2 regions of the Affinirhizobium pseudoryzae genome follow, and region 1 is predicted to be linked to the other one. Evidence: predicted binding sites of a transcription regulator. Region 1 holds the regulator's gene; the other holds the start of a gene.
What was found. The regulator LexA, encoded in region 1, represses DNA repair genes until DNA is damaged. The targets are predictions, from matches to a motif close to TGTTCNNNNTGTGTTCNG.
Positions count from the first base shown of each region.

Region 2: G6N78_RS14435 (DUF763 domain-containing protein) is a predicted target of LexA. The motif match lies at 1,460-1,477, and genes of this name have one in related genera.

Region 1 covers NZ_CP049241.1:3,091,717-3,096,326, forward strand. Annotated here, with positions in the region: gene G6N78_RS14965 (methyl-accepting chemotaxis protein) at 1-1,493, shown strand, start outside; gene kdsA (3-deoxy-8-phosphooctulonate synthase) at 1,550-2,398, opposite strand; gene lexA (transcriptional repressor LexA) at 2,837-3,553, shown strand; gene G6N78_RS14980 (ComEC/Rec2 family competence protein) at 3,534-4,610, opposite strand, start outside.
Region 2 covers NZ_CP049241.1:2,987,554-2,992,163, forward strand. Annotated here, with positions in the region: gene G6N78_RS14430 (lysylphosphatidylglycerol synthase transmembrane domain-containing protein) at 1-187, shown strand, start outside; gene G6N78_RS14435 (DUF763 domain-containing protein) at 184-1,449, opposite strand; gene G6N78_RS14440 (peptidylprolyl isomerase) at 1,679-3,565, shown strand; gene trpD (anthranilate phosphoribosyltransferase) at 3,585-4,601, shown strand; gene trpC (indole-3-glycerol phosphate synthase TrpC) at 4,609-4,610, shown strand, end outside.

The sequences.
Region 1 (4,610 bases):
CCGTCGAGCCCACATCGGAGACCTTCTGGCAGATCATCGCCGGCCCCTATTCGGCTGCGGTACGATCCGGCGATGCCGGCCAGATGCGCGATGCCGTGACCGCCCTGCAAAGCGCTTTCCAGAAGCACCAGGAGGAAGTCGTCAAGCTTGTCGGCAGCGCCAATACTTTTCTTGCCGCGGCAGAAAAACAGGCTGCAAGCGAAACGACCTGGCTGACCACCGTGTCGCTGCTTGCCGCCATCGGCGCTGCAAGCGTGCTCGTCCTCGGTCTGTTTGCCATGCACCGGCGCGCCATCCGCCCGCTGACTGGCATGCGCGACTATATGAGCATTCTGGCCAAGGGCGACTATACCCAACCTGTGCCATACCACGACCGGGGCGACGAAATCGGCGAGATGTCCGGTGCTGTCACCGTCTTCCGCGAAAACGCACTGGAGCGCATTGCGGCCCGCAAACGCCAGGAGGACGAACGGGAGCGTGTGCTTCTGGCAGAACGGGCGGACATGGCACGCCGCAGCGCCGACGATGCCGAACGGGCGCGTGTCATCGAGACACTCAGTACCGGCCTCGCGCGGCTGTCACGCGGCGACTTGACCACGCGGATCCAGCAGCCCTTCTCCCCCGATTACGAGCAACTGCGCGCGCAATTCAACAGCAGCCTGCAGGCGCTGGAACAGACCCTCTCCTACATTTCCGACACCATGGGCGCCGTGCGCGCCGGTGTCTCCAGCATTGCCGGCGGCACGAACGAGTTGTCGCAAAGAACCGAAACGCAGGCCGCGTCACTGGAAGAAGCCGCATCCGCACTTGCCGAGGTGACGGCGACCATCAAGACCACGGTCGACCACGCCCGCACCGCCAATGTTCGGATGGAGGAAACGAAACAGGGTGCTGAACAGTCAACCAGCATCGTGCAGGAAGCCGTTTCCGCCATGTCGAAAATCGAGGAATCCTCGGCACAGATCCGCCAGATCATCAGCGTGATCGACGAGATCGCCTTCCAGACGAATCTTCTGGCGCTGAATGCCGGTGTCGAGGCCGCAAGAGCCGGTGAAGCCGGCAAGGGTTTTGCGGTCGTTGCTCAGGAGGTGCGCGAACTGGCCGGACGCTCCTCCAGTGCCGCCAAGGAAATCCGTCAGCTGATCGCCACCTCGACCACCCAGGTGGAAACGGGCGTGACACTCGTCAACCGGACGGGCGAAACACTGGGGGTAATCGAAAACCAGATGCTGGCGGTCTCACAGCTGATCGAAACGATCGTTGGCCTGGCCAGCGAGCAATCCAGCGCACTTGCCGAAATCAGCCAGGCCGTCAACGACATGGACCAGGTGACGCAGCGGAACGCCGCCATGGCCGAAGAGGCGAACGCCTCCTGCCAGGACCTCGCCGAACATGCGCAGGACCTCGCCCGCCAGATGGCGCGTTTCGAGATCGGTCAGACACAGACCGCAAAGGCGCAGCACGCCGGCGCGCCTTATCGTCTGGCCTCCTGACCCCGATCGCAAAGCTCCAGGGACAGCCGATCCGCCCCCGGAGCTTCAACCGCATCTCAGGCCGCCTTGGAAACGGCGTCCAGCGCCATCAGCTTTTCCAGCAAACGTTCGAGATCGCTGAGACGCACCATGTTCGGTCCATCGGACGGTGCGTTGTCCGGATCATCATGGGCTTCGATGAAAAGACCGGCCACACCGACGGCAACCGCCGCACGCGCGAGCGTCTCGACAAAACGGCGCTCGCCACCGGTCGATCCACCCTGACCACCCGGCTGCTGCACCGAATGGGTCGCGTCAAAGATCACCGGTGCGCCGAGGCCCGCCATGATCGGCAAAGACCGCATGTCGGAGACCAGCGTGTTGTAACCGAAGGAGGCTCCGCGCTCGCACAGGAGCACGTTCGGATTGCCGCTGTCGGTAAATTTGGCCAGCACGTTCTTCATGTCCCAGGGCGCCAGGAACTGGCCCTTTTTCACGTTGATGACGCGACCGGTCTTGGCGGCCGCCACCAGAAGATCCGTCTGCCGGCACAGGAAGGCCGGGATCTGCAGGATATCCACCGTCTCGGACACCAGGGCGCACTGTTCTTCCGTGTGGATATCGGTGAGCACCGGAAAGCCGAATTCCTTCTTCAGATCAACGAAGATCTCCATCGCCTTGTCGAGACCGATGCCGCGCTTGCCCGATAAGGACGTGCGGTTCGCCTTGTCGAAAGACGATTTGTAGACGAGCCCGATGCCAAGCCTGTCGCAGATCTCCTTGATCGCACCCGCCATCATGAAGGCGTGCTCGCGGCTCTCCATCTGGCAGGGACCGCAGATCAGCGAGAAGGGCGCGCTGTTGGAAAACACGACACGAGAGGACCCCTCGCCGACCGAGACTTCCGAATTGGCTTTCACTGACATCTGCTTCACTCCTTAAGACCCTCAACCACACCTGCAACGCGCACCGCCCTTGCCACGGGGCCGGCCCTTGCCGCACGGGCCGCCAGCCCCGGTGCTTGTGGGACGCTGATTAGCAGCGCAGCGATCCGCTGTCACCCAACAGATCGGAGGGGACCGCGGCACAGACCGGCGAGCACCGACGCCGCGCAAAAAGACGCTTCCGAAAAGCCGCCCCGGGATGCACGCCCTCTGCTGTGCGAATCGCGTAGCTTCGTCATCCCGGCAACGACTGGCCATCGCTTCCGCAAGACTGCTTTGTGGCAACACGTTCTCTTTACGGGAAGAAAAATCGAGCTATTCCCGCCGTTGATGCATGCTTCAACAGATTTTAAGCACTTGCAGAACACATATGGAACATATAGTGTCTGTTCTGGATTTGTTTCCATCAGGATCGTCGCCATGCTCACACGCAAACAGCAGGAACTTCTTCTGTTCATTCACGAACGCATGAAGGAGTCCGGGGTGCCCCCCTCTTTTGATGAAATGAAGGATGCGCTGGATCTGGCGTCGAAGTCCGGCATCCACCGGCTGATTACGGCGCTGGAGGAACGCGGCTTCATCCGACGGCTGCCGAACCGGGCGCGCGCACTCGAAGTGATCAAGCTGCCGGAAGCCTATACACCGGCGCCGCAACCCCGGCGCGGCTTCTCCCCGAGTGTCATCGAAGGCAGTCTCGGCAAAGCTCCGCCGGCAAAACCCAACCTTACGGCCGTGGCCGAGGACAGCGCTTCTTCCGCTGCCGTCCCGGTGATGGGACGGATTGCTGCCGGCGTGCCGATTTCCGCCATCCAGAACACCACGCACGAAATCAGCGTTCCGCTCGAAATGCTGGGTCCTGGCGAACATTATGCGCTGGAGGTGAAGGGCGATTCGATGATCGAGGCCGGCATCCTGGACGGCGACACCGTGATCATCCGCAATGGCAGCACGGCGGTTGCCGGTGACATCGTCGTGGCGCTGGTCGATGACGAAGAAGCCACGCTAAAGCGGTTCCGCCGCAAGGGAGCGTCGATTGCGCTCGAGGCTGCCAATCCGGCCTATGAGACGCGCATCTTCTCCTCCGACCGGGTCAAGGTGCAGGGCAAGCTCGTCGGGCTTATCCGCCGTTACCACTGATGAGCCGCGCAAGGTGCGGCGGGATCTGGTTGTCGTTCCGGCCCGTCCGCCAGGAATAGGCCCGGTGCTGATGCCACGGGCGCGACTCGTCGGTAAAAGACGCCGTGAGGACCCAGGCGGTCTGGTCGCGGCTTGCGCCTGGCGCTTCGGGAAATGACAGTTGCAATGCACCGGTTCGGCGCAGGTGTTCCCCGGTGATGAGAAGCGCGCCGGACCGGCAGGCGGTGAGCCGCGTCGATGTGGCAACCACCAGATCGGCCTCGTCGCAGGCAGGACCGATGTAGCGGGAATCCTGCAGGACCATGATCCTGATGTGGTGTTCTGTGACGGCGGTGCAGGCGAGCGACGGGACACAGTGAAATCCGCGGCTGGTGTGCGCTGAAAATTGCCGGGCAAAGGCCTGGCGGGCGGTTCGCAACTCGGCGTCCGTCAAGGGTGGCCGTCGCGGGGGTGGTCCATCGGTCACGGTGGCTTTAACGGCAGTGGATCCCGCTGGCTCGGGGGCCTCTTCCGGTTCCGGGCGTGCGGCGGTGGATGTCTGCGGCGGGATGGTCTCTCCGATCCCATGCGCACTTTGCCACTGCCGATACAGGAAATCGGACGGGCGTGGCCGGTTTACATAGGCCTTGTCATTCTGCAGCAAGGCCAGAAGCGTGCCGTCCTCCGAAATCAGCAGATCAGGTATTCTTTGCGTCTGGCTCAGCCAGTCCACCAGAAGAGCCATGGCAATCAGCACCACGCCGAGCAGGCGCAATGCCGTTCTGGACAGAACGATCAGGATGAAGCCGGCCGATGCGAGCGGCAGGAAAAGAGCGTGCTTCACACCGAAGGAAACCTCTCCGTTCCAGGCGGCAACGGTGTGGGCAATTCTGATCACCCACTCCAGTGCAAGCCCCATCACCGCGAAAAACGGCGCGTCGAGACCGAAGGGCATGGCAATCATTCCGGCCAGTGCCGCCGGCATGATGACGAACGAAATCAGCGGCATGGCGGCCAGATTGGCCACCAGGCCATAGGTGGTGAGTTGATGGAAATGCGCGATGGTGAAGATCGCGGT
Region 2 (4,610 bases), 100 kb from region 1:
AGCCTCGATCGGTGCGCTTGTCGCCTTCCGAGTGATCTATTTCTTCATTCCGTTCTTCATTGCGCTGCCTGTGTCTCTCATCAGCGAGGCCGTCTTTCGCGCCCGCAAAGCGAGGCGCTCCGGCGATGCCAGTCGCGATCGAGAGGATGCCGAGGTCTCCCCGGCCGTGCAGGCGCCGTCCGTCTAGGCCTGCGTCATCTGTCCGGGGTTTAATGCCACCTGCATCTCTTCTTCCCAGCCGAACACGCTGCGGCCGCCATAGGACGGCGAACGACGGAATTCACCGGCAACAATTTCCTTGAAGTCCGGGCCGGTGACATAGCGCTCCATCATCCGCGCCTGCTCGTCCAGCCGCTTCAGCGCGTCGAGTTCCTCGGAGCGTCCGAGCCGTCCCTTGGACACGGCTGACTTCATCACGCGGATCGTCTCGTCATAGACCTTCAGCGGAACCGGAAACGGATGCCGGTCCTTGCCGCCATGGGCAAAGGAAAAGCGGGCGGGATCACTGAACCGGCAGGGCGCGCCATGCACCACTTCGGTCACCATGGCGAGCGCCTCCACCGTGCGGGCGCCGACACCAGGGGTCAGAAGCAGGTCCTGGAAATCCTGCGGGCCCCGATCGGCGGCGGCGGCCAGTGCGCCGTGCAGGCGGCGCATATGGACATCCTTCTCCCGCACGTCATGGTGATCCGGCATCACGAGATGCGGCAGCATGGGCTGGTCGACCGGCAGGGCTAAGTCGGCCTGCAATGCCGTCAGTTCGCGCACGATCCGGTCCGGGCCAAGGTCAGCCAGAAGATCCAGTTGTCCGATGCGCGAGCGGGCAGCGCGATGATCGGCGAGATTGACGATGTCGCCCTGCCCTTCCCCTTCGATTGCCGCATGCGGCGAATCAAGAAAGCTCGTCATCCCCTGCGACATCCAGTGGTACCGGCGGGCCTGTCGCCGCGCATCGTTCATGCCCTGCTGTACGACCACCCATTTCCCGTCATCGGCGACGATAAAGCCGTGCAGGTAGAGATGAAACCCGTCCTGCACCGCGGCGCTGTCGATCTTGGCGACGAGACGGCTGGTGCGCGCCATAGACGCCCCGTCGAACCCGATGCGGTGTCCGATCGCCATCAGCTCGTCCGGCGTCTTGCGCGAATGCTGGCCGCGCCCGCCGCAGACATGCAGTCCGAGTTCGCCGGACAGCGGCGCAAGGCCCCGTTTCAACGCGCCGATGACGCTGGTGGTGATGCCGGAGGAATGCCAGTCCATGCCCATCACCGCACCGAACGACTGGAACCAGAAGGGGTTCGCCAGACGACGCAGGAACTCGTCGCGCCCGTAATGCTGCACGATGGCTTCCGTGATCAAGGCGCCAAGCCGCGTCATCCGCTGGCCCAGCCAGACCGGAACGCGCCCTGAATGAAGCGGAAGATCCGCACTGCCGGCCCGTCTCGTCATGTTCCTCTTTCGTTCCTTTTGCGTTTGATAGCATGGGATGAGCGGCAGGAAAACAGGTTTCCGATGCACACCCGGCAGATGCCGCAAATGACAAGCCAATGCTCCCGGTCTGGCTTGCTGTCGTTCTTTTGAGCCGGAACAGCTTCAATTCCCGTGCAGTTTGTTCTAGAGACATTGCTTCAAACCCGCCGGAGGCGGAATTCTACCCTTTGCAAGGTAATGTCGATCGATGCTTGACTCCCTCAGAAACGCTGCCCGCTCCTGGGTCGCGAAACTGCTCCTGCTGCTGCTCGTGGTCTCGTTTGCCGTCTGGGGCGTGTCCGCATCGCTTCTGTCGCCGCAAAGCACGTCCGTGATGACGGTGGGCGACCAGAGGATAACGCCGGAGGAATTCCGCCTGGCCTATCAGCGCCAGCTGTCGTCGCTGAGCCGCCAGTTCGGCATGCAGCTGACGACGGAACAGGCACGCGCGCTCGGCGTGGAACAGCAGGCGTTTGCCCAGCTTGCCGCCGGGGCCTCCCTCGACCAGCTGTCCGCGGACATGCGGCTTGGCCTGTCGCAGGACCGGCTCGCCAATCTGATCGCCGAAGATCCCGCCTTCCGCGGCAATGACGGTCGTTTCGATCGCCAGCTCTTCTCGGCAAGGCTTCGCAATGCAAGCCTGCGCGAAGAAGATTATATCAGCGAACGCAGCAAGGTGGCCGTGCGCAGCCAGATTGTCGATGCGGTGGCGGATGGTTTCCAGGCGCCGCAGGTGCTGGTCGATGCCCTGAAGACCTACCGCAACGAGGCGCGTGATCTGGATTACATCCTGCTCTCCTACGCCAATATCGACCCGATCAAGGCGCCGACGGAGGATGTGCTGGCCTCCTGGTTTGGCGACAAGAAGAGCCGTTACCGGGCGCCGGAACTGCGCAAGGTCGCCTACGTCACCCTGCAGCCGGCCGATGTGGCCGATCCGAACAGCGTGACGGATGCGCAGGTGCGGGCCGAATACGAACGCCGCAAGGACAGCTACAAGACGCCGGAAACCCGCACGATCGAGCAGCTGAGCTTCCCGAGCAAGGAAATGGCGAATGCCGCTTTGGCCCAAATGAAGGAGCGCCAGCTGAGCTTCGACCAGCTGGTGACCGATCAGGGCAAAACGCCGGCAGACGTGATGCTGGGCGATTTCACCAAGGAACAGGTGCCGGATCAGGCGATCGCCAATGCCGCCTTTGCGGTCGGCGCCCAGGGCGGCGTCACGCCGGTGATCGATGGCCCGTTCGGCCCGGTCGTTCTGCGGGTCACCAATATCCGCCCCGAAACGACAAAAACCTTCGACGAGGTGAAGGACGAGCTGCGCAATCAGCTGTCGCTTTCGGCCGCGGCCGAGGCCGTCCAGTCCGTGCATGACCGTTTCGAGGATGTGCGCGGCGGAGGCGCCTCTCTCGAAGAGGCTGCCAAGCAGCTGAATCTGAAATCGAACATGGTGACGGTCGATAGCAGCGGCAACGATGCCGAGGGCAAGCCGATCGCGAACCTGCCCGCGGGCCGCAATCTGCTCACCGAGGTGTTCCGCACCGACGTCGGCTCTGAGGCGCTGCCGGTTAATCTCGGCAATGACGGCTATGTCTGGTTCGATGTGCGCGAGATCGTTCCGGAACGCGACCGGGCGCTGTCGGAAGTGCGCGAAAAGGCTGTGACCGACTGGACGAACGAACAGCAGCGGACCGCCCTCGCCGCCAAGGCTGCCGAGCTGAAGGCGCGCCTGGACAAGGGTGAAACGCTTGCCGCCATCGCGGGTGAACTGGGTCTTGCCGTCGAGACGAAGACCGGCCTGCGTCGTCAGGGCGCCGATGCCGTCTTCGGCGCCGAGGCGATCAAGGCCGCCTTCTCCGGACCCGTCGGCCTCAACGTCGCAGCTCTTGGTGCCGATGGCGAGACGCAGCTTCTGATGCGGGTCACGGCGATCAACCAGCAGCCGGCCGATGCCTTGAGCGATGGGGACCAGGAGGTCCGCCAGATCGCCCGTGCGAGCGGCGACGACATGCTGGATCAGGTGGTCAACCAGTTGCAGAAGAACTACGGTGTCTCGATCAACCAGACGCTTGCCGAGCAGGCCATGGTGCGCTGACGGCCTGGGGAGGAGAGCTATGCCGGAACTGAAACCCTTCATTGCCAAGGTGGCGAATGGCGAGGCTCTGTCCCGCGACGAGGCGCGTGCCGCCTTCGACATCCTGATGTCGGGGGAAGCGACGCCTTCGCAGATCGGCGGCTTCCTGATGGCACTTCGAGTGCGGGGCGAAACGGTGGAGGAGATCGCCGGCGCCGTCTTCACCATGCGCGCCAAGATGTTGCCGGTGCCTGCGCCGGCAGATGTGATCGACATCGTCGGCACGGGGGGCGATGGTCTCGGGACCTATAACATCTCGACGCTGGCCTCGATCATCGTGGCCGGCGCCGGCGTCAAGGTGGCCAAGCATGGCAACCGCGCGCTTTCGTCGAAATCCGGCACGGCGGATGCCCTGACCGCACTCGGCGTGAAGCTGGACATTCCGCCGGCCCTGATCGCCCGCTGCGTCGACGAGGCCGGGATCGGCTTCATGTTCGCGCAGGTGCACCACGCCGCCATGCGGCATGTGGGGCCGAGCCGCGTCGAGCTTGGCACGCGCACCATCTTCAACCTGCTGGGCCCCCTCTCCAATCCGGCCGGGGCGAAACGCCAGTTGCTCGGCGTCTTTTCACCACGCTGGCTGCAGCCGATTGCGGAGGTGATGCGCGATCTTGGATCGGAAACGATCTGGGTGGTACATGGCGAGGGCATGGACGAAATCACCACCACCGGCGTCACGCATGTCTGCGCGCTGGAAAACGGATCGATCCGCAGCTTCGATCTGACGCCCGAGGATTTCGGCGTGGCGCGGGCGACGATCGACGAACTGAAGGGCGGCGATGGTGAGGTGAATGCAAAGGCGCTGCGCGACGTGCTGTCGGGCGCCAAGAATGCCTATCGCGATATCGCGCTCTGCAATGCCGCCGCCTCGCTGGTCGTGGCCGGCAAGGCGACTGATGTGCTGGAAGGCATGATCCTCGCCACCCAGTCGCTGGACAGCGGCAATGCCGCAGCCGTGCTCGACCGCCTTGTCGCGGTCTCCAACGAGACTATCTGAGGTGGTCAT